3 regions of the Brevibacillus ginsengisoli genome follow, and region 2 is predicted to be linked to each of the others. Evidence: riboswitches for the same ligand, from Rfam matches in the RefSeq annotation. Region 2 holds a riboswitch; each other region holds the start of a gene.
What was found. Region 2 has a riboswitch for cyclic di-AMP ahead of ACQCN2_RS21220 (CAP domain-containing protein). Riboswitches for the same ligand answer to the same signal wherever they lie in the genome.

Region 1 (8,259 bases), on a different contig from region 2:
CTAGCTTAAAGCGATTATAACAAATGAAGGATTATTCTGGAAAAATTCACGCCGAATTTTTCATTTTCCCACCAGAACGTTGTATAATGATAGTTACAAAGGAGCTGATCAAGATGGCAAGTAAAGCGAAGCGATTCCGCGAAAAGCTGGTACGAGAAGGGAAAATGGATCCTAGTTTGAAGCGAGGATCATGGAATGGAATCAACCCGGTGGAGCGAAAACCTGAACGACCGGAGATAGAAATGCGAAGAAAAGAAGCGAAACACCGTGGACGTCTGATTCGTGGAAGCGAATTAGACGTCCCTTTTTATGCTGTAAACTAAAGAGCTTACTTGATTCCAGCCACTTGCCGTCCTGTGAAAATTCGAATGTAGACTGAACGCGGATACCTTGTTGAATGTCCGTACGATATTCATTATAATTAGTTCTAAAATGAACTATTCAGAAATGAACGATATCGATAAAGGAGTACTCCAAAAATGAATTATAAAGATGAAAAAGTGAAAAAAGCGATGGAGTTATTGCAATCATTTTGGGCGATAAACAAGACCACAACAAAATTCACACAGCAGAATGCAGAGAGCTTAGGCATCACTTTACAACAATTATCGATTATTAATACTTTGTATTCGTTTCCCGGATTAACGCTTAAAAACATCACGGAAAGGCTTATGTCCTCTAAAAGTACCGTCAGTGTAAGCGTAGACGGATTAGTTAAACAGGGCTTAGTAGAACGTACAATTTCCAAGGAAGACAGAAGAGAAATCCATCTTAAGTTAACGTCAAAAGGAGAAGAATTATCAAGAAAATCAAGTGAGAAGGCCTTTTCTTATAAAGCGATGGTCTTAGCATTGGAGAAGTTGGATGAGAATGATGTGGAATCCTTACTCCGGCTGCATAAGGAATTGTTAGCTTGCCTGCAAGAAATTCAACTTTAAGAATGGGGGGATTTGGGTTTCTTGAGGAGGGTTACTGATATAATGATAGGTAGCAAATATAATGGGAGGGTATTGTATGCATTACATACATGTACTGGACATTGAATTTGAGTATAGCGGACAAAGGCAAGTCATTCATCCTGTTATTCTTCAAAGTGAGCAAGATACCATTCTGATTGACTGTGGTTATCCAAATTTTGAAGCCTATCTTGAGGAAGCCGCCAAACGGAATAATGTCGATCTTGCCTCGTTAACCAAAGTGATCGTGACTCATCACGATTTGGATCATATGGGCTCGCTTGCCGCTTTAAAGCGATTGTACCCGCAAGTGGAGATTATTGCATATGACTTTGAAAAACCATATATCGATGGGACAAAAAAGTCTTTACGGCTTGAACAAGCGGAATCGAGCTTTGATGCGTTGCCGGAAGAAGCAAAGCCTTTTGCGGAACAATTTATGTCCTTCGTGAAATCCATTGAACCGGCATCGGTTGATCGCACGGTCTCTGCCGGTGAACGACTTCCTTGGTGCGGTGGCATTGAGATTGTCCACACTCCCGGTCATATGCCTGGCCATATCTCATTGTACCTTCCAGCAAGTAAAACATTGATCGCTGGGGACGCTGTTGTCGTGCAGCAAGGAGCTCTGAATATCGCAAATCCTCAATATACAATGGATATGGAAGAGGCTGTACGCTCCGTTCGACGAATGCTTGACTACGACATTGATCAGTTGATTTGCTATCATGGAGGGGTTTTTCAGGGCGATGTGAAGGCGGCTTTGAAAAAGATCATACAAGACTATTCCGAGTAGAAAAAGATCGACAAGCCAAGATGGTTCCTGAAAGTTTAAAAAACGACCAGCCGTGTGATGGCTGGTCGTTGCTTTTTCATTTGATTATTTCTGCAAATGATATGGCACGGTTGCTACGGTTACGTTTTTACGAGTGAACAGGTAGGCGCGAATCAGCCAACTGGTCTGATTGTGCAGGAAGTTGTGCCACCACTTCTTCGTGATAAACTGCGGCATTAAGATGGTAATATGGCCATTCTTCGCTGTTTTCCATTCAACCGTATCGATAAACTTGATTAACGGTTTCAGGATGCTTCGATAGCGGGAGCGAAGGACGATCAGACGAATGCCGGGATTCCATTCCGCCCATTTGCTCTCCATTTTGTCGACGGACTCATCATCAAAGCCTACATAAACGGCCACCACATTATCCGTCATCGACTTGGCGTAGCCGATCGTTTCCATGACCACACGGGTTACCCCGGCAACCGGAATGACAACCACATTGTCTTTGCTTATCGGCTTGTCCCGAGAAATGTCAATTCGCAGCTCTTCGGCAATATCGTCATAATGCTGATGAATGTTGCGGAAAACGAGAATAACCACTGGCAAAAACACAAAGATGATCCACACCTGCGAAAACTTCGTAATGGTAAAAATAAGGGCAATCGATAGCGTAGTGAGCATCCCAATCGTGTTAATGCTAAATGGAAGCGCCCAGCCTCGAGGTTTGCGCGTGAACCATCTTTTCATCATCCCAGCCTGTGACAGCGTGAACGGAATAAATACGCCCAGTGCGTACAGTGGGATCAGGTTCTCCGTATCTCCTTTGAAAATCACGATGAGCAGAGCAGAGAACACACCTAGCACAATAATCCCGTTGGAGAAGCCGAGCCGATCTCCTCGTACCATGAACATGTGCGGCATAAATTTATCCTTCGCCAGCATAAAAGCAAGTAAAGGAAAAGCGGAGTATGCCGTATTGGCGGCTAGGAACAGAATCAAAGCGGTGATCGTCTGAATGCCATAATAAATCCCGCCGCGTCCAAACGTAGCCGCTGCAATTTGAGAGACAACCGTTTCTTTCGGGTTAGGAGAGATTCCATACCAGTAGGCCAAAAAGCTGATGCCAATAAACATACAGCCCAGGATTGCCCCCATCATTGCAAGGGTAATGGCCGCATTTTTTTCAGAAGGTGCCTTGAAGTTGGGAATGGCGTTGGATACTGCTTCCACCCCTGTTAGCGCCGAACAGCCTGAGCTAAAGGCTTTTAACAGAATAAATAGGCTGATACCCGAAATCGAGACACCATAGGTAGGTTGGTGAGCAGGAATCGTTCCTGTCATCAGTTGATAGAATCCACTTATGATTAATACGAAAATAGCAAAAACAAACAGATAAACTGGATAAGCAAGAATGGTGGCTGATTCGGAGATCCCGCGCAAATTCAGAATGGTAAGAATAAGAATCATGCCAACTGCAATCAGAACACGGTCCTCGTGTAAAAACGGAAAAGCTGAGGTAATGGCATCGGTGCCGGCAGAAGCGCTAACAGCAACCGTCAGGATATAATCCACCAAAAGCGAACCACCCGCCACTAATCCAAAAGGCAAACCCAAATTTTCCTTTGCGACGATGTACGCTCCGCCTCCAGAGGGGTACGTAAAGATCGTCTGGCGATACGACAGGATGAGAACAGTTAACAATCCGAGTACGGCAATCGAAATCGGAATGGAATACCAGAGGGCGGTAAAGCCTCCCACCATCAAAACGAGCAAGATTTGCTCTGTTCCGTAGGCGACCGATGATAAAGCGTCAGATGAGAGGACCGCTAACGCTTTCAGCTTGCTCAGTTTTTCATCAGCCAGTGCGGTTGATTTCATTGGGCGGCCAATGAGAAAACGTTTTAACTTCGATACCATGATGTGTAATCCCCGCTTTGTGTAAGATAGTTCAATCGCTCATTTACAACACAAAAAACACAAGGAGGATTAAGTACGGTCTTGTGTCAACAGTATTCACCCCGATCCACGCTTACGAGGTTAGCTGACGGATTCGGACAGATTCGAGTTGCCCTACTCATCGCTTCAGATGAGATTCACCCCAGAAGATTGGTTCCCCCGTTCATTCGATTAAGCGTTCACCTATTCAATTTAAGATAATTACATACGAAATCCTACACTCCCGAAATTCAAACAGCAAGTGTCTAAAATCGCTGAGTAAGCGTTTACAATGGACAAAATTACACGTTAGCTTCTTACTGCTATCTGAATCATGTTCTGCTATATTTGTGGATGAGCTGTTTTTCGTCTGGAAATGGGACGTTCGTACTATATTTTTCCGGAAGAATGAATGGCTATCAAAAGACTATGATGGTTAAAGGATTGCATATGGAATGAACAAAAAAACGATTGGAATTTGGGGCATTCGCCTGATCATTTTTGCCGCGTTTGTGTACCTGTGCCTGGGGTGGTTTGATCTCAAGCTAGTCGCGAATCAATTGCTGCGTCTGCTTGCTCAGCCGATAGCTCTACTTTTGATGACGGTCTTGTATGGTATGGCTTTTGTTCTGCGGGCCGTTGCCTGGCGACGATACTTGCATGATCATGTATCCTTCAAGGTTTGTCTGCATGCATTATTTTATAGTTTATTCATCAATCACATTCTTCCGTTTAAAGTGGGAGAAGTTGTGCGAGCAGGTTATCTGGTCCAAGGCAAGCATGCCAGTTGGGACGAAGCGGCTCATTCCGTGATTGTACTTCGCAGTCTGGATGTCCTTACGCTGGGGCTATTCTCCGGGATCGGGGTCTTGGTCATCGGGCTTCGTGTTTCGTGGTTCGCGATGATTGGATTTGTGCTGGGAATCATGCTTGTCATCGGCCTTGTCTATTTTTTATCCAAACAGAAGTTGTCTGGCTTCCTGCACAAGCATGTCCGTCTAATGAAGCAAGCGATGAGTGGAACAAGCGGCGTCATGATCGTGAGCTTGACCGCAATTAGCTGGTTACTGGAAGCGTTTGTGGTGATTGGTGTTGCTCACGCTTTAAAGATCAAGCTGTCTTTTCTTCAGGGGGTCTGGGTGACCAGCATGACGATTGCGGGACAGACGTTTAATTTTACTCCTGGCGGGATTGGAACGTACGAGAGTGTGATGAGCTTTTCGCTGGCGGCAGTGGGGATGTCGCTTTCGAACGCATACGCGGTTGCTTTGCTTAGTCACGGATTCAAATTCATCTTTTCATTCGCGGCAGGCGCCTATGTACTCATCACCTCGCCTGTATCGCTGCGGGATGTACGAAAATGGACGGCAAAGAAAAAGCTAGAAGAACAGAAATGAGGCAACTACATGACAAAAATATCCATTATGGGAACAGGGTACGTAGGGTTGACGATGGGAGTCGGCCTCGCCTTTTTTGGCTGGGACGTCCTATGCCTGGATATAGATAAACAGAAAATTGAATGCCTGCAACAAGGCAAACTTCCTCTCTATGAACCAAGGATGAAAGAAGTATTGCTCGAGCAAATCAAGGCTGACAGAATTCGCTTCTCCAACGACTTGGAGGAGGGGATCAAATGGGCAGACGTCATTTTTCTGGCGGTTGGAACACCAATTGATTATCGGGGAGATGTGGATAGAAGCGCGCTTTTCTCTGCGGTGAGAACGATAGGTGAGAATTTGGTCGGATACAAGCTCATCGTGACCAAAAGCACGGTACCAGTGGGGACCAATCAGGAAATCAAAGAACTGCTTCATGCATGCGGGAACGATTACGATGCGTACGATGTCGTCTCGAATCCGGAGTTTTTCCGTGAGGGACACGCGTTGGATGATTTTTACCAGCCATCCCGTATCATCTTGGGTACAGACAACGAGCGTTCACTTGAGATCATGTATGCGTTGTATCGCCCGTTCGAGCAACAAGGAGTTCCGTTTGTGGTTACGGATTTTCAAACGGCGGAATTGGTGAAGTATGCGTCGAACAGCTTTCTGGCAATGAAAGTGGCTTTTATTAATGAAATGGCCCGACTCTGTGATGGTTTGGCGGCAGATGTGGGGACACTGGCCTACGCGATGGGGTTGGACGATCGAATTGGGGGCAAGCATTTGCAACCAGGCCCCGGCTTCGGAGGTTCTTGTCTGCCGAAAGACACTACGGCACTAAGCAGCATGGCTGGTGACAAAAGCATCTCGCTGCCATTAGTGGAGGCTACACTTTACAGTAACAATTTGCAGAAAGAATATCTGGTGAACAGGATCGGAGAGTCTTATCCAAGTCTGGAGAATGTGGAGCTGGCTGTACTCGGTGTAGCTTTTAAGGCAGGAACAGACGACGTGCGGGACTCGACAGCGATGGACGTCATCAATATGCTCCTGGAAGTGGGAGTCCGCGTTCGGATTTATGATCCGCAAGCGATGGAGCATGCCCGCAAGCTTTGGCAGGATCGGGTTGCCTATGGGAACAATCTTGAGGACACAATCCAGCATGCTGATGGAGTCGTGATTCTAACAGACTGGAATGAGTTTAGAGAGATGGATTTGGCAAGTGTGAGAGGTCGGATGAAGGCGCCTTATCTGTTTGATTTTCGTAATCTTTTCGAACGCAAGACGGCAGAAAGTGAAGGTTTTGTGTACATTGGATTAGGAAAATAAAGAAGAGGACAGCGATAACGAAAAAACCAATTGACAATGGTTCTCACTCTCAAATAGAATACAAAGTGTGATTGATAACGATTATCATTATTACATTGTTGTATAGAGCGGAGAGGGGAATTCATTTCATGAAGGCATTTAACTTATTAGCAACAGCTTCATTAGTCGGTCTGCTGGTTACAGGCTGCGGGGGCAATCAAGCGGCTCCAGCTAGCACCAATGCTGCCCAAACACAGCCAGCATCCACTGAGCAGGTGAAGCCAGAAGAGAAAAAAGAATTGACTCCTGCTGAGTATACCCAAGCAGCTAAAGATCTGATTGCAGAATTGGAAAAAGGAAAAGCTGGCGGCAAAGTAGATTGGGATAAGGCCCAAAAAATCTACGGAGATAACCTGAAAGCTTTGGTTCAATCCCGCGATGAAGAGAACAGTGACCAAACCAATGATCATTTGGAAACTGCGATGAATGCTGGAAAAGATGGTTCACTCTCCGCTTTGACGGTTGCTGAATTGCACGAGAAACTCTTGTATAAAGTTTTCTTCCAATCCATGCGTCACGATTTCAAGGAAGCGAACGACAAGTTTAAAGATAAAGATAAAGCAACAGCTGAAATTACTGAAGCAAAAGGCTTCTATGACGGCTTAATGAAAGACATGGTTGGCAAGCGTGATACCAAGTACGGTACCCAACTGGTAAGCACTATTGATGCTGGTTTTGGTGAGATGGACAGTGCGCTTGAAAAAGGAGATAACCTTGCGTTCAACCTTGGCAAGCAAGTCGTTGATAAAACGATCATGAAAGCCTTCTACCTCGCTTCCGGAGCGGAAAAAGGGTACGGCTATAAGCTTGAAGGTCTCGTGAAAGAAGGCAGCAAAGACGATCTGAAAGCCGAGCAAGCGGAAGGCTGGGCGTTCTTCCAGTCGCTGAAAGGCTACTTGAGTGAAAATGACAAAGCGGACGTTGATTATATTAACCAGCAGTTTGATCTTTCCAATGACGTGAAGAACATCAAAGGAGATCTGATTAACAAGGCGTATGTTCGCGCTTTTGCCAATACAGCGAAGGGTGAATACAAAGAGACCTTCGAGAACTGGGGCAAAGACAAGGCGGCCATCACTGCGATGGAAGGCGCATTGTTCATTGATGTCGTGAAGAATGATCTGCCAAAAGCGCTTGGCAGCGAAGCCAAAGCCAAAGCGTTAATTGATAACGCACAAAAATTAATCAACGAAGTGAAGGCTGGCAACAAAGATGGAGCAACGGCAGTATTTAAACTAGTCGAAGCAGATTTGGATAAACTAACAAAATACGGGAAGTAACCTAAGCTGGGTCATGCACACGAATGCGGTGTGCATGATTTGTGCTATCTTCCTATTTACTGACGTGATGGCAAAGGAGAATTCTTCATGGGTATAAGAAAAGTGATCTTATCTTTATTGCTGCTAGTACTGGTTGTGACAGTGCAGCCGCATCTGGCATCTGCCTATTCGTATGGCAATCCCAACGAGGAAGCGGTAGCGGAGGTTTACAAGAAAGTGGTTGCGGCTTTAAACCAGACGCCGCCTGATTTTGCCGGTGCCAAGACATCGTTTCTAACGGTAAAAGAAGAATTGGATATGCACATGGGGACGAAGCCGGGTGAAGCGATTGCCCAATCATTGGATCAACAGAACAAAGCAGCTGCCATAGACGCTTTTCAAAAAACATTGGTGCTCAATGTCGCTCGCAGACTCGATGGCGTTGATAAGGATTTTACGGATTATAAGCAAGGGAAACTGCTTCTTGCCAAGGGATTGGCTACATATGATGCCCTCTCTCCTGTCGTGAAAGCAAAAGACCCTGCTTTGGATCAAAAGATTCGTCAAGATTTTGAACA
Region 2 (8,259 bases):
TCGCATCCACGAGAGGATTGCCAACCATAATCACTTTTTCAGCAAAAAACAACGCTTGAATCGTCGCATCCGTCGTATCGGGGGCTGTGTCGAGCAGAACCACATCGTAGTCGCTTCGCTTTAACGTCTCCAGCATGACATAGAGATGGTAGTCTTTTATCTCGAAACTATCGCGAATCTCACGAGGCGAGGTTAGAATATGAAGCCCTGACTCCTCATGCAGAACAACGTGTTTTTGAATATCTTCGGGGTTAATCGTGGCGCGCATGCTATACTCCCGCCACTCTTCTTGGCCTACCAAATCAATGGGGCGTCCATCTCGAGCCGCTAGCTTGTGCAACTGCTGGTTAATCTCCTGCGCCCAGGTGTGTATGTTGGGGATGCGCGGTAGATTCAAGGTAGTCGCGAATGTCCCCAAATCGAGATTGAGATCAACCGCAAGCACCTTGTACGGCCTGCCATTGACTTGTTGCTGTGTAAAGAACATGGCGAGCTCCCGTGACAAAAAGGTTTTCCCCACACCACCCTTGGGACCGTAGACCGTAATAAATTGCTTCGTTTTGGAGTGATGATCGGGAAGGTTGAGGGATGAAGCCTGCTGTTGAGTTGCTGATTGTGATTGGGTAGGATGTGGGAGAGTGCTCGCAAGCCATTCCAATTGATGAAGCTGGATTGGCTTTGGCAGAACCCAGACCCCCAAGCCTCTCAACAAAGGCTCCCAATTTAAATCAGAAGAAACACAGGCTGCCACGCAGGTAATATGCGGGTACTGGACCCGAATCTGTTGGCACATGGTGATCGTCTCCGCTCCAAGAGGTCCTTCGACCAAAATGAGATGAACATCAGCTGATTGGATTAAAGCGTACACCTCTTCCACTTTGGTCGCTTCATGAATGATTTCGAAATTAGGATTGGTTGCGAGATTCGTGTACAAGTCACGATTCATATGTGGATGAGCGTTCATGATAAGCAGTCGTTTACGAGCAATTCCGATGTTCATTGTTCCACCTCCTGTGAGCTCCAACGTTTCTTGGTCTTCATCAAGGCATTTGCGAAGGCTACATCTCCAATCCCGGGGAGGAGCGATTCATCGACGGAGGCTTTTCCCAATCGAATTTTGCCGTAGTGGAGAGCGTGCGTCAGAAGAACCGCTTGCTCCAAACGAAGTCCGATTGTCACGCCAACCAGCTTGGGGGTTTCCGATTGTGCCTCACGTTGTAACGACAGGATCGGCATCGAGCGTAAAAGAAGACCGGAGTGAGCTCCTTGATCATCCTCAAAGGACGCGTATACATGCACCCTATCCCCCACACTTAAATAAGGCGTGACCCCGATAATGTTATCAACTGGAATGCTCATCCCTGTCATGGATTTGTCCAAGTGGGAATTCAGCTCATCTTCCCCTTCCCGATTCAAGTCGTTCGTTAATAAAGGCACTCCCCCTATCAGTCTTCTGGTGGTCGTACTTCCGATGGCTTGTTCCCTTGCCGACCAGGCAATGAAGCCGCTGACGGGATTCCGATTGGTTTGCCAGACTTCCTGCGTTGTTATCGTTGCGGGCTCAACCACCTCTTCTGTAAGCTTGCTTCCCCCCTCTACAGTCACTCCTTCTTTTAGCTTGATATACGTAAACGTTGACGGCTTCCAAACCTGATAAGACCCCAACGCCACAGTCCCCGCCAACAGCAAGATACCAATGGCCCGAACTGGATGAATAGCTGGCAGCTTCATCTGGTGTCCCTCCATTCCTGATGAAACGTTTGTTGTTAGCATACGAAGAGGAAGTGGGACAAAAAAAGACTGCATCCCAATTGAATAAGGGAAGCAGTCTTTTTGGCTTCGTTATGATTTCACTATTCTTTTCCGAACCTCTATACCTATATAGGAAGCTAAAGCAGCTTTCACTACACCAACGAGTAAGAATGGATAAACACCAAATGCCATCGCCTTATCCCATGGGATACCAAGGACATATTTTAATTGAACCACTCCAAATAACAGAGTGACCAGCATACCTATCACATTTGCCACTAATGCGATTGTAAAAGAAGCGCGAGTTTTCTCAATAATAAAGCCAATAATATAAGCAGCAAAGATAAACCCAATTATGTATCCGCCAGATTTCCCTACGATGATCGAAAACCCTCCACTAGCTTCTGTGAAAACAGGCAGTCCGATTGCCCCTAGTAAAAGATAAAGAAACATAGAAAGAGCCCCATATCGGCTTCCTAAAATCGTACCAGTCAAGCCCACCGCTAAGGTTTGTCCAGTGATCGGAATGAACGGCAATGGAATGACCATTTGAGCCAATATTCCTGTAATGACGGCAAACATTGCGGATAAAATAGACATCTTTAATCTCTGACTTGTATTACTCATGAAATACTTCCCTCCATAAATGTTAACCAATTATATAAATGCGTTAACACAATTATATTCAACACCTCTCCTAAAGTAAATATTTTGAGTGTTTAGTTTTAAGTCACGAGAGCTTCATTTACAATTATTTTCTATTCCTGTATAAATGTAGTATGTATTTACGGTGTGCGACTCCATCTTGAAGGAAGTATAAACCATGCGATTTAACAAAAAAGAAAAGTGGATGGCCTTTACCTTGCTGGCTGTCCCGCTGGCTTTGACCATCACCTTGATGTTTCCACATTACGAGAAGTTTATAGCTCCTGGGCATATTGTGAAGATCGAAGAATTGGGAATTAAAGGCCACGTGTACATGACCTATGTGGAGGGTGGAGTGGCGAGAAACTACCTCGAAAAGCTTCTAATAACCTTTCACTATGATCGCGAACAGGTTAGCTTTGAGCCAGCTTCTCGAGACGAGTCAAGCAATAACGAAGAGTTACAGAATGAAGAGGAGATTTCCAAGGAAACGGTGGTTACCAATGCGCTACAAGTTTCCGGTTATTCGGTAGATTCATCTCAATCAGTCAACTCCAAGTATGCGAGCATTATGGAGAAGTCTGCTCAATATGTCGGAAATTCTTTTGGCTTGATGGCCGGAATCGGATTGGTGGAAGAGGAGAGCCTTGAGGATTTTTCTCGAGGTGGCAAATATACCATCGCGGGCACAGGCACACTGGAACAAGACGGTACCGTCGGGTCGGTGGGAGGTATTCGGGAAAAGGTAGAGACCGCGGCACAAAGTGGAGTTGATTATTTTTTCGTTCCAAAAGACAAGGGGAGTTTTCCCTTTGGGGTAGTAAGCAATCAGGAAGAAGCCGAGCAATATGCGAAGGAGCACAGTCTCCATTTGCAGATCATACCAGTCGAGACACTGGAAGAAGCCTTGTCCTTTCTGAAAAACTTGCCATGAGCAAAAAGGAGATGCAAGTAGATTAATGGAAACAAAGTCCGAACGAATTGGAAAATTTCTATTTTTATTATTGATTGTAGGCGCAATTTGTTCTTGTTTAAGCCTCATCGGCAGTGTCATCGCGGTGTGGGATGAACTCTTTTATTTTGATTATGTAGGATGGATAGACGCATCTTTGGGGGTGTTCAACTTTGTGCTTGGTTGGTTGACGGTTATCCTTTTTCTGTTCTGGATTTATCATGTTCACAAGGATTTTCGCCAAATCGCTTGGAACTATCCCGTTACCCCAGGGGATGCTTTAGCCCGCATCATCGTTCCCCTCTATAATCTTATAGGGTTATGGACCGTTTACTCGGACATGGCAAAATTCCTGACCAAAATGGATGACAAAACAAAGATGTACGGAAAACGCCTCCTAAACCTCATCCCGTTCTATTACATCGGACAGATGATCTATCGGTACTTGAACCAAATGCTGTTAAGAGACGACAATCCTTCAAACAGTTTAATCATGTGGGCGCTAGTTCTCGAAATTTTGGTTTCTCTGATGTATATCTGTATGTTTGTCCTTATCACAGGCGGGTTAAAAGCGGTTCAAGAGCATAAGTTGAGTGAGCAAGCAGCAACGGAAGGTTGATTTCTTCCAGTGGAAAAACCAACCGCAATTGACAACATTATTACGTTTATTCCCAATATATTATCTGTTATCCTTTTTGTCATGACCGAAACTACTTAAAAATCGAGTAGTGCGGGGGAAAGAATTTTTGCAGATTTGGCCGATAGACCGATCTGCTAGGGGTGAATCGCTCACGCAGCGTAGGTTTGTATCCTCAATCCGAATCCGACACCTAACCTCGTAGGTAACAAAAAGGAGTGAGTAGAACCATGAAAAAGCGTTTTTCCAGAAAACCTCTCATGGCCATTGCATTAGGTTTGGCGTTGTCAAGCATCACGACGTCCGCATTCGCCGCTACTTATCAGGTGAAACCTAACGACACATTATCGAATATTGCCCAGAATCAAGGCGTCCCGTTCTATCAATTGCTTTGGGCAAATCCGCAGATCTGCAATCCCGACCTGATCTTCGCGGGGATGACTCTTAATGTACCACAGCAATCGAATAGCCAGCCAGTTAACAATACAGTAGTCAGCCAGCCACAAACAAACCAACAGCCTGTACAACAGCCTGTACAGCAAACACCAGAAGTTGGAACCTATGCTCAACAAGTGTTTACTATCGTGAATCAGGAGCGTGCCAAAGCTGGTCTGAAGCCACTGCAGCTTGACAGCACTCTCTCTAAAGTGGCCAATGATAAAGCGGTTGATATGTCAACGAACCATTATTTCGATCACAACAGCCCCACCTATGGTAGTCCTTTTGACATGATGAAGCAGTATGGCATTTCCTCTAGTTATGCTGGTGAAAATATCGCCATGGGTCAACAAAGCGCCCAACAGGTAATGAATGATTGGATGAACAGTCAAGGACATCGGGAAAATATCTTAAACCCCAACTTTGATACCATTGGAATTGGCTATTACAATGGCTATTGGGTGCAGGAGTTTACCGGAAAAGTTAACTAGAATTAAAGAGGTAATTCAGGAACAAAAGCAACTGTTTCTGAATTACCTCTTTTACTTTACTCTCGATTCTTGTTAGTGGATTCATTTATTCTATCGACTTGTTGCCGGTCATTTAGCACATCAACGCTGCCGAGTATCTCATCAACAGCTTGATGATACCCACCTGATTTCCGAAAGGATTCCCCAATATTTGCAGCAGCTTTCTTGAAAGATGAAAGGTTTAACACATGATCTACGGCTTCACGCAGTTGATTTGCGGTCAAGCTTTGCATTTGTAATTGAATGCCTGCTCCAATATTAGCGACTTGCCCCGCAATTATCGGCTGATCCGCGCTTTGTGGAAGTACAATCAGCGGAACCCCGTAATAGAGGCCTTCACTGGTACTGTTCATTCCACCATGTGTAATAAATAATCTAGTATGTTGCAGTACGTCAGTTTGTGGAACATAATTTTTTACGATGAAGTTTTTAGGGATTTCCCCCAAATCAGAAATTTGGGTTTTATTCCCAATAGACATGACAATCGTATGATCAGTGTTCTCAAACGCCTCAAAACAAAGCTTATAGAAATCGATTGCTTGGTTAAGGACTGTCCCCAGTGAAATGTAAATTAGTTTTTTTCCCTTGATCGTAGTAAAGTCGAAGTTTTCTTGAGTGAATCGTGAAGTGATGGATGGACCTACAAATTTATACGTTTGGTCGAATGCTTCTCCATCAGGTTGGAACTCCCTTGTTGTATAAACGATTGTAAGTGGTGCAGGATTACAAAACACTTCGTAAGGAGAACGGATCTCCACACCATATTTTTCCTTGACCATTTTCGTCAGCCTTTGAAATTCATCTTCTATTGGTTTAACTATTTCTGTAGGAATTTTTTTAGAAAGCTGTTCCAACATTTTATCGAAAGATTCTTTTGTCTGCGCAAAAGAAGTACAAGAGTTGATTGCGGGAAGCTTAAGAATTTGAGCAAGTAAATGTCCACAACCAAACATGGAATCATGGATGATGTAATCAAAATGCTCATCTTTGATCTGTTCAAGAACGCTTGGTATGACGATATCTGCCGTAAGCAAAAGACCGTTGATTCTCTCAAGTAAATAATTTCTTCCACCTGAGATAAAGGCTTTTATAAATTTTTGATCGTCAAATGTTCGTACTGAAGCACCCGTCTTCTCAATACGCTCCCGAAAAGCTTCTATCGAAAAGTACACGACCTCTTCCCCACGCGAAATGAGTTCTTGCACAACTCCAATAGTTGGATTGATATGTCCCTCGGATCCACCGTTAATAAATAAAACACGCGCCATTTCTACCACTCCTTAAGCTTACTGTTCACTAAATTGGGTAAAGTAAGGGGCACTGTCTCATCGCTCGAATCACATAATGGAATCAAGTTTATTATAGTTCAAAACGTCTACACCTTATAATGCGCAATCATTGCGGACAATTCTTCTGCCAAATGGGAGAGTGCCGTTGCGGATGAAGATATCTCTTCCATGGAGGCCAACTGCTGTTCGGAGGCAGCCGCATTCTGATGTGTAGCGCTTGACGTTTCCTCTGCCGACTGTGTAATTTCATCGGTTGATGATGCAAGCTGTTGCGTACCAAGATTGAGTTTCTCGACGGCGGACGATACTTCCTTCACCTTCACGGTCAGGCTATTGATCGCTGCCTGAATTTGAACGAAGGATTGGTTGGCCTGATCTGTTTTCTCCAGTCCGTGTGTCACTTCTTCGGCATTTTGATTTCCAACCTGAATGGCTTGTTCCACCTGATTCTGGATGATTGCGATCAAGTCGCTAATCTGTTGCGCCGACTTCGCTGACTGCTCGGCTAGCTTGCGTACTTCGTCTGCTACAACCGCAAATCCACGACCATGCTCTCCTGCTCTTGCTGCTTCTATGGCTGCGTTTAAGGCCAGCAAATTGGTCTGATTGGCAATATCGGTAATCATGTTGACGATTGTCCCGATCTCTTGGGAGCGATCTCCCAAATTGCTGATCATGTGGTTCGTCTCTTCACTTACCGTTTTAATCTTCTCGATCTGACGGAGCACTTCAGAAACAGAGTGAATCCCCTCGCTTGAAGCGTGTGAAGCGGAGTCCGCTAATTGGGACATCTCTTCGCTGCTGTTCATGATATGGTTGGCGTTATTGGACAAGTTCTGAATCCAATCGGCCGAATGAGTGACGCTTCGCAATTGTTGAGCTGAACCTGCTGCAAGCTGCTGTGTAGAGGCGGAAATCTGCTCGGTTACCTTCGTACTTTCTTCCGCGCTGGCCGTTAACTCTTCAGATGCAGCCGCAACCTGCATGGACGCATCCTTGGATTTGATGATAAACCTGCGCAAATCGATGATCATCTTGTTAAACGAATTGATAAGGGCGCCAATCTCGTCTCGTCTTCCATGATCCTTCTGGATAAATTCTTCGGATAGTTCACCCTGGGCAATTCGTTCAGCCGTTTCTTGCAAGTCTCTCAAAGGTTGCATGGTTCTCTTTAAAATGATACTGAAGGTGACTATAGATACAATAGTAACGATTAACATAAACCCAATCATGAGCGGAAGGCTCCCTGCGATTACATTATTTTCAATGGTATCTACATTCTTAGCGCCTATATCTACACCAAGGATCCCGATTACCTGTCCCTGCTTATTGTGGATCGGAACAAAACCGGATAAATACTTTCCGTACTCTGGATCATCAACAATATCGGTACTGGTAGATCCCCCGTTTAATACTGGCTGTATCATTTCGGCTGTCGTACCAGAACTAAGTGAGTCAATAGATGTAGCCACTTTAGAATCCTTTGGTTGTCCATCAACGAGAATATGTAGGGTTCCATCTGATTCCAAACTTGCTGTATAAACAAATAGCGCTCCGGTTTTTAAGCGGTAGTCATTTAGCGAACTCCTAAGCTCCCAGTACACATCGTTTTGAGTCCGATTAGACAGGAATTTCTCGTATTTATCAGGATCAATCCCTTTGGAAATATTCTGCGCAGTGTTAATCGCTGAGTTAGCGACAGTTTTCTGCACGGCTACCAACATGCTTCGGTACGACAAGAATCCGCTAATCACCGCCATGATGAGAATCATGATGGTTGATAGTAGAATCATTTGGGTCGCCATACTCTTGGTTTTCATGTTGAACTCCTCTCCACTACTTTACTGTTTTTAGGGTATATAAGGATTGACCTTTTCCTTCTTACCGTTTTTTAATACCACTTTTTAAGTTCATCAAAACATTTATTTACAATAACTAAACATTAGTTATCTTCCGAAAAGTAAAGAAGCTGACCCTAAATAAGGGCCAGCTTCGTCCATAATTTTCTTAATCTTC
Region 3 (8,259 bases), on a different contig from region 2:
GACGGGAATAGTTTTCCTTGGCGGCTACACTGACCAGTTCATCTTCCGGAAAGCGATAGCTAGTTAAGTTGCCACCAAATACGCAGCCCTGATCGATGTTGATCGCACCTTGTTTCCGCTCTGGCTCGGGACGCGGATCATGTCCCCAAACAATGATTGTGCTTGATTGTTTGCCAAGCGTCCAGTCTCTGCGAATCGGTCTTCCGTCCGCTCCCGTCCCAGCCACATCACCGTAACGGCAAAAGGTCTGAATACTAGGCGAATCTTTGCCGATGTACTCATCACGAATTCCCGCATGCACTGCTACAGCCTCTACCTTCCCATTCCGAACGATCTGCATATGCGATGGGGACCCCAATAATAATGTTCTGCTGGCCTCCCTCAGACTTTGAGCCTTCTTCAAACCAGCTTCACTTTCATATTGGCGGAACTCCTCTTCTACCTTTTCGTCCCCGTGAGCAAGTGTTACCTTACGCCCGTCCAACCACCGCGCGATTTTCCAGCCATGGTTACTGTCGACCATTTCTGCGAGTCCCGCCTTAATGTGTTGAATGAAGAACTCCAGCATCTTAATGGAAAAAGGTCCCCGGCTCGTAATATCCCCCAAAGAAAGCAGCTTGCGTCCCTTAGGATGGCGGTATAATCCGTCTTGGCCGCCCACATATCCCAACTGACGAATTAGCTGAATAAATTCGTCATAGCAGCCGTGTACATCTCCAATCAAGTCTACGCCCTGATCTCCACGAAAAACATTGGAGCGTTTGGCAGGATGGTAAATCATCGTTAAACCTCCTTTATCCGTCAATTTGTTTTTCCATTACGTTTATCCTATCCGAAATCTGCCTATTTTAGGCGAACATGCATAAAACTCGTCCCCGGGGAGAAGGACGAGTCAATTCGCTACATTAAATTGTGAGTATGAACGTAGATAGCCGCTTGTGTACGGTCTTCCACGTTCAATTTGGACAAGATATTGCTCACATGGGTTTTGACGGTTTTGATCCCGATAATCAGTTCATCCGCGATTTCTTGATTGGACTTACCTTGGCCTAGCAGCCGAAGCACCTCAAGCTCCCGCGGAGTTAACTGCTCATGGGCAGCCGCCTCTTGACCATGTCTAAACCGAGCCATGATCTTACCCGCTACTCGTGATTCCAAAACAGGCTCACCCATGTAGGCGGATCGGATTGCCCGGGCAATTTCGGGTGCCCGCGAAGTTTTGAGAAGATAGCTGAAAGCGCCCGCTTCGATTACGGGATATACCTTTTCATCATCAATAAAGCTGGTCAAGACAATCACCTTACTGCCGGGACTGATCTCTCGGACGCGACGAGTCGCCTCAATCCCTCCGATCCCTTCCATGACTAGGTCCATCAGAATCACGTCTGGAGTAAGTTCTTTGGCCAAACGCACCCCTTCTTCTCCGCTGGATGCCTCGCCTACTACTTCTATATCGTCTTCTGTTGATAAATAAGCCGCCAAACCCATCCTTACCATCTCATGATCATCCACTAACATGACTCGAATCACCAGGAAGTACCTCCTCCATTAATCACGTTCACTCATCAATGGTATTCGAACCTCTAATTGAGTTCCTTTACCAACTGCCGAATAAATATCCAAGGCCCCGCCCAATTCATTGATACGCTCACGAATCGAGACGAGACCGTAAGATGTCATCTTCTCTCCCTCCGGATCAAACCCGATACCGTCATCCGCTATTCGCAGACGTACCTGGTCTTGCAGGGTAAATAATTTGACTGAAACGGTAGAGGCCCTGGCGTGACGCAAAGTATTGGAGAGTGCTTCTTGCAAAATTCGGAACAAATGATCCTCGATCGCGCTGGAGAGATTCATAATTTCTTCAATCTCCCAGGTAAGCGCCATCGGGTGTTTCTGCGTCAATTCTTCTAAAAGCTCACAAACGGCGTCTTTTAACGATTTATCTTGCAATGTAGCCGGACGAAGATGCAAGAGAAGCGCACGCATCTCAGCTTGTGCTCCTGCGGCCATCTCTTCCACCAGCTCAATCTGCTGAGCGGCTTTCTCAGGATTCTTCTCGATCAAGCGTTTCATCGCAGCCGTTGTCATGGAAATGGCAAACAACTGCTGACTTACCGCATCGTGCAGCTCTCTTGCCAATCGCTGTCGTTCTTCCACGACCGCCGCTTGCTTCACTTGATCAGCCAACTCAATATTGTGATTGGACAAACGCTGCAAGGATACAACCTGTTCTTCCCACTTGGCCGCCAATCGGTTCAATTGCCACCCTAGTTCTCCAAGTTCATCCGCTCCCAATTCGGGTACGCGATAGGAGAGCATGCCCCTTTCCAAATGCATGGCGGCATCCCGCAGCGTATTCATCCGTTTTTTCAGGAGATTGCCAATGATGTACCCAGTAATCACACCAATGATGGAGGCGATCAGTAGGGAAAGGACCAAACTCAAAAGAAACAGCTTCCAATTGAATCGCATCGGAAATATCACATCAAGCTTTACCGCTAACCATGCGGCAAAACTCTCATTACGCTCAATATAGCGAAACAAAACGAACATGGTTCCATACAGTACACATACGATACTCACTGTCAAAAAGAACCATTGCTTTACATACTGCCATTGAATGCTAGAAAGTTTTCCTTGTACCTGCACGGAATTGTACACCCCCTAGATGTACTTCACATCGATATCGCCGATAATGAGCGAAACGATGATCTTTACTTTTCGGGGAGCTTCATCATAATTCTCTGCCGTCAATACGGCATGCCGATTTAGACCACCCTGGCGATGTCCGAATACTTCCATATCTCCTATCGTCACTTCAGCCGAAACGGAAACAGGCAAATCTACTGGAACGTATATAGTAATCCCGCCAACCCAACCGTTAATGACGAGAAATGCTTCCTCTTCTTGTATAAGGGCACGAGACAGATCAATGATCACATCGCCAATGCCATGCCAAATATTCAGACTCTTAAGTTCAAATCGCCCAGAGGTTAAATGAAAATCCCCAATCAAGGCACTTCTCGATTCCTGATTGGATTTGTTTTTGAATGGTGTCTGAATGCGCATGTGTGGAATCTGTTTGTATGACGCTGATTCGGACTGGCTTGTGAATTGATCTGGATCTGGATTTGGCTTAGGCTCTGGATCGGTCTTGATTGCTTCTTGACCACCCGTCTCGATTGGCATGTGTTGAACGGGGTGAACTAGCTCCTCTGACTGGTTCTCTTTGTCGGATTTCTTGGAACGAACTAGCCGAAACCCAAAGTACACAACTCCCAAGGAAACAAGGACACCAAACACATCATCAAACCGGATGTGAAACCACATACTGAGGACCATGAAAGCTCCCCATAAGGTCAAAAGTCCCCCAATTATTTGGCGCTTTTTGGAGTATAACCTCATCCCGAAATAGATAATGATCAGCGGAAATATGATAGCTGGATTAAAATCAATTAAGTTAAGGTTATCCAGCAGAAGTCCGAAACCGATGAAGATAATCAGGATCCCCGCGATTAATTTATTTAGGCGTGAAAATTTCATCTATGGTCCCCTCATCCCCGCGCTCATCACAAGCGTGCTAGAAGTCAACGTTTATTTTTTGTAACACGTATAGACAAATGCTGGCGGAAAGTTCAATAAAGTAAAGCTGATCTCCACTTTAGCGAATCGTTTCTCCAACGCTTCTTTTAGTTGTAAGGAATATTGAAAAGTGACAAAGACTCCTTCGTCATTAAGAGAATGCTCGATTTCATCCAGTAGTTCTCTGCGTGTCTCCTCTGGAAACACAGCAAAAGGCAAGCCAGAAATAATCGCATCACATTTCGTTAGATGTGTCTCTGACAAATAGCTGGAAAGTTGAACCGCTTCGTTACGAATGATAAGGGTTGGAAATCGTTTTCGCAACAGTTTTTGAAAAAGTGGATCACGTTCTATGACAAAAAAATGAGAATCTGTTTTCATCTTTTTCATGATTTCTTGGGTAAATACACCCGTGCCTGGTCCAAGCTCAACGATTACACCTGATCGCTCCCAAGATATCGGTTTCATCATGAGTGAGCTTAAAAATCTGGAGCTTGGAATGATACTGCCTACTTGAGTCGGATTTGAGACAAATCGCTTTAAAAATATAATCATGTCAGACACGAGCGTTTACCTCCAGTATGATGTCACTTTTCTAAGCACAAGCGCCAGCCATGCAACTAGATGTTGCGAATGGCTGGCTCCGCCAGAGCCTCAGATTCTTCGGCTACTGTAAGTATGAAACTTGTTCAGATTATTTCTGGCCTTCCAGCACTTCGTTCGGCTTTTCCGTTTGGGGTGCCTTTAAAGAAGCCTTCAGTTCCGCTAATTCAGTGTCAATCTCATCCTTCTCAAATTTTTGGAAAGATTGATCCAACCCAACAGAACTTGCTTTCCACTGACCACTCATAGTAGCCTCGGCTTCCATCCGCATCACTTTATCTTCCATGCGGGCGAAACCTCGACTGGCACTCTCGCAGCCCATTCCTGTAATGACATTGTTTAAGTGTTTTTGTGTACGAGCTACCTCGGCGCGAGCCACGAGGGTGTATTTTTTGGCGCGCATCTTATAGAATTCGTCTTTCAACTCACCAAGCTTCTCTCTCATCTGTTGCGCGGCTTCACGCGCCGAGATATACATCTGCTCATATTCTTCAGCGCGGGTCTCTTGTTGTTTCTTGTCCATCAAGGCACGTCTTGCCAGCTCGTCCTCTCCTTCTTGCAAGGCGAGCATGACTTGTCGATCGCGCTTTTGGACAGTTGCCTTGGCTTCTTCCAGCTGTTGGCGGAATTTCTTCTCCAGCGCGACTTGACGGGCTACTGATACCTCCACTCGTCCAATCTCCGCCTCAAGATCCCTCATATATTGATTTAGCATTACCGCAGGATCTTCCAGAGAATCCATAACATCATTGACAGAAGCTACTGTTAAATCGCGAAGTCTTTTGATAATACCCATTGTGTATTCCTCCTTGTATTTCCATTCATGTTTTTTTAAAAAAGTTTTAAACTTTGTTTCTCGCGTCCACTTCCCGCTCCCAACGATCCAGAGCGTCCTCTTTCAAAACCGCTTTGGCCCATTGTCGATCAGCATATCCGACGGCTTCATCCGTCCGGTGTGTGTCACGGCGAATCAAGCGGAACCCAAAGTAGATGACTCCAATCGCAAGCAAGCTAGAAAAGAGCAAATGCAGCTTGCCGATCATCATTAAGAAACCAAACAGGAAGATAAACAACCCAAAGAATTTTTTGCCTGCAGATTCGTCCGAAATTACTTTTTTCGCTCCAAAAATCATGATGAGCCCCGGTATAAGGAGGTGAAACAAATGTCTAACCAAACCGAGTTGGTCCACTAATAAAAGTACTCCGACGATAAGCAGGGATAATCCGAGAAACACTTTCCCCGAACGCTCCCCCATCCTTCATCCCTCCAATTCGTAATGGTGCTGTCGTTCATGTCTTTATTCTAGGCCAACTTAGCTTTTTGAATAACGGACGAGCGATTGGTTTTTCACTCCGCCTTGAGACCGATGAGAGCTCGTCCTTCAACACGACCGCCTAATTGTGTCTATTTTATGAACGTTAATTATTTAAAGAGGAAAAATTTACTTAGGGGGCGAATACTTGTACTTTGTGTAAGAATAACTCAAAAAAAGCCGAATTCCTTTATTTGGAAACGGGGGAACCAATCTTTTGGGGTGAATAGCTGTCGAAAAACAGCTTAGGGGACCTTTCAACCGAACCCATCAGCTAACCTCGTAGGCTCACGGAAGGGGCAGCCTCATTGCGTAAGTTTGTTTGGGCTTTTGTTCTTGCTGGACTCTTATCAATGGGTACAATCTCAGCGTATGCTGATGAGAATGTACTTGATTCAACCGTGAAGGAGCTATACGGTGTGCCTTACAAGGCATCGGGTACCAGCACTCGAGGATTTGACTGCTCCGGTTTTACACAATACGTGTTTCAGAAGCTGGGCGTAGACATCCCTCATTCTTCAGCTGCGCAGTATCAGATGGGCAAGGCTGTAGAGAGATCACAGCTTCTACCTGGTGATCTCGTGTTCTTCAAAACAAATGGACACAGCGTATCTCATGTGGGAATCTACCTTGGAAACAACACCTTCATTCACTCTGAATCAGGAGTTGGCGTCGTCAAAACCAAATTGACTGATCCCTACTACTGGTCCGAGCGTTATGTTGGTGCGAAGCGTATTGCTCTTCCAGCTCTTCAGGATTCACCAGATTCAAATCAGATGCTGGCTCAAAGCAAGAAAAAGAGCGTACAGGCAGCTTCTATAACTGAAACAGCGAAAAAGCCTTCACCACAGAAAAAACACTAAGTTCTACGTACATCAAAGGTCAGAGGACATTTTCCTCTGACTTTTTCTGATTATAATTAGTACCTGCTCCCATGAGATGGTTATATATAATGTTGTCTATATGTTTCTTCTATAAGAAATTACCGTCCCAGTTCTCATGGAAAGCGTGTTATATTTGAGGTAGTGAAACTCGATTATGGGGGAGTCTTTTTTGAAAGAACATATACTCGTTGTTGATGATACACAGGAGATTCTTGAACTCCTGCACGACATACTTGAAAGTGAAGGTTTTCAGGTTACTGTAACTGAAGATGGTGCTGAAGCCCTGGTTCTGTTGAAGAACGGATTACAACCCGACCTAATCCTCCTAGACATCATGATGCCCAACATGAGTGGCTACGAGTTGTGCGCCCAGATTCGCCGTGAATCTGACATTCCGATTCTATTCTTGAGCGCCAAAGGAAAAGCGGTAGATAAAGTAGTTGGACTCGAAATCGGCGCGGACGATTATATCACCAAACCGTTTGATGCCGAAGAGTTGTTGGCCCGCGTACGCGCACACCTTCGCCGCTACGATCGGATTCGCAAAGTAACGATTACCGATGCGCCTGACAAAGATGCCTCCACTTCTCCTATTACCATTCTGAAGTTTAAAGGACTGGAGATTCATAAGGAGACCTACTCCGTTTTTGTGGAAGGCGAAAAGGTGGAGCTGTCCACGAAGGAATTCCAACTGCTTACTTTTCTGGCGGAGAATCCAGGCATTGTCTTCACCCGTGAACAGATCTATGATCGCGTATGGGGATATGGCTATGGTTCACTGAATACAGTAACCGTTCATATTAAAAACCTGCGGGAGAAGCTGGAATCGGAGCGAATCTTCATTAAAACACAATGGGGTACCGGGTACGTATTCATCGGGGAGCGTCAGTAGGATGGGAATAGGTAAAAAACTATTCTTGTCCTTTCTCGCTGTAATCGGCATTCATCTTCTGACCTACAACCTTTTTTTCAAGCAACTGATTGTCGAGCAAATGAAAACGGATCGCCACGAGCAGTTTTTGCAAGAAATGGAGGCTGCCAAGCTCGTCCGCTTCAATCAATTGATGCGCAACAGTGTTTTTAAAGACCCAATCGAAGTGAAAGAATTGGATGATCAGCTTCCCAAAGAATTGATGTATCGAGTTACGGTCTACGACGCAAATGGGAACAAGCTTTTCTCCAAACCATCGCCGGCCTATGATATGAAAAAAACCGGTAAAAAGATTATCGCCGAATACCATTTCAATCACGAACCTCCCAACCAGGGACAAACCGTCATTGAATTCTTTACGGATGATTATGATATTCTCGCTTCCAAAGGGGTATCGATGACGATCACCTACATTTATGCCAGTATTCTTTTGATCGGCGCTGTACTCATCTACATTCTCATTCGCTGGATTCTTCGACCGGTGAATGAACTAACTCGCGTGACACAGGACATAAAAGAAGGCAAGCGATTTGTCTCCTTTTCTTATAAAGCTAATGACGAATTCGGACAACTATTCCGCTATTTTCAGGATATGGTGGAGCAGCTTCGCTATTCTGAAGATCGGCAGCATGAATTAATCTCCGCGATTGCTCACGACTTCCGCACTCCGCTCACGACGATTAAAGGGTACGCCTCGTTTATCGCATCGGGTCGTGTGACAGATCTGGATAAAATTCAGAATCGAATGAAAAAGATGGAAGAAAAAGCGTCCGATCTGGAACGGTTGATTGATGAGCTGCAGGATTTCAGCCAATACAGCACGGAATTGCCCCTGACTTACAGCCGAATCCACGTGCAAACGTTTCTCCAGAGTCTGGTTGAGGATTATCTTGAGAAGACGCGTGAAGCCAACCTGGAGTTCAAGTGGAAATTGCGTGTGTCA

Region 1: another riboswitch for cyclic di-AMP. It lies ahead of ACQCN2_RS14920 (APC family permease); the one in region 2 lies ahead of ACQCN2_RS21220 (CAP domain-containing protein).
Region 3: another riboswitch for cyclic di-AMP. It lies ahead of ACQCN2_RS18620 (C40 family peptidase); the one in region 2 lies ahead of ACQCN2_RS21220 (CAP domain-containing protein).

What each region holds. Positions count from the first base shown of each region.
Region 1 is NZ_JBNJQR010000007.1:22,719-30,977, reverse strand. It holds gene ACQCN2_RS14935 (hypothetical protein) at 114-323, shown strand; gene ACQCN2_RS14930 (MarR family winged helix-turn-helix transcriptional regulator) at 480-938, shown strand; gene ACQCN2_RS14925 (MBL fold metallo-hydrolase) at 1,015-1,752, shown strand; gene ACQCN2_RS14920 (APC family permease) at 1,837-3,654, opposite strand; cyclic di-AMP (ydaO/yuaA leader) riboswitch at 3,749-3,881, opposite strand; gene ACQCN2_RS14915 (lysylphosphatidylglycerol synthase transmembrane domain-containing protein) at 4,128-5,069, shown strand; gene ACQCN2_RS14910 (UDP-glucose dehydrogenase family protein) at 5,079-6,383, shown strand; gene ACQCN2_RS14905 (hypothetical protein) at 6,512-7,702, shown strand; gene ACQCN2_RS14900 (hypothetical protein) at 7,790-8,259, shown strand, end outside.
Region 2 is NZ_JBNJQR010000012.1:28,894-37,152, forward strand. It holds gene ACQCN2_RS21195 (CpaE/TadZ family protein) at 1-1,000, opposite strand, end outside; gene ACQCN2_RS21200 (RcpC/CpaB family pilus assembly protein) at 997-1,731, opposite strand; gene ACQCN2_RS21205 (biotin transporter BioY) at 1,843-2,379, opposite strand; gene ACQCN2_RS21210 (S16 family serine protease) at 2,576-3,331, shown strand; gene ACQCN2_RS21215 (hypothetical protein) at 3,357-3,968, shown strand; cyclic di-AMP (ydaO/yuaA leader) riboswitch at 4,042-4,209, shown strand; gene ACQCN2_RS21220 (CAP domain-containing protein) at 4,217-4,915, shown strand; gene ACQCN2_RS21225 (macrolide family glycosyltransferase) at 4,972-6,222, opposite strand; gene ACQCN2_RS21230 (methyl-accepting chemotaxis protein) at 6,330-8,063, opposite strand; gene ACQCN2_RS21235 (methyl-accepting chemotaxis protein) at 8,259-8,259, opposite strand, start outside.
Region 3 is NZ_JBNJQR010000009.1:202,548-210,806, reverse strand. It holds gene prpE (bis(5'-nucleosyl)-tetraphosphatase PrpE) at 1-781, opposite strand, end outside; gene ACQCN2_RS18650 (response regulator) at 901-1,530, opposite strand; gene ACQCN2_RS18645 (HAMP domain-containing sensor histidine kinase) at 1,549-2,652, opposite strand; gene liaF (cell wall-active antibiotics response protein LiaF) at 2,668-3,546, opposite strand; gene ACQCN2_RS18635 (class I SAM-dependent methyltransferase) at 3,598-4,140, opposite strand; gene ACQCN2_RS18630 (PspA/IM30 family protein) at 4,280-4,984, opposite strand; gene ACQCN2_RS18625 (LiaF transmembrane domain-containing protein) at 5,031-5,444, opposite strand; cyclic di-AMP (ydaO/yuaA leader) riboswitch at 5,670-5,805, shown strand; gene ACQCN2_RS18620 (C40 family peptidase) at 5,810-6,364, shown strand; gene ACQCN2_RS18615 (response regulator transcription factor) at 6,555-7,277, shown strand; gene ACQCN2_RS18610 (sensor histidine kinase) at 7,279-8,259, shown strand, end outside.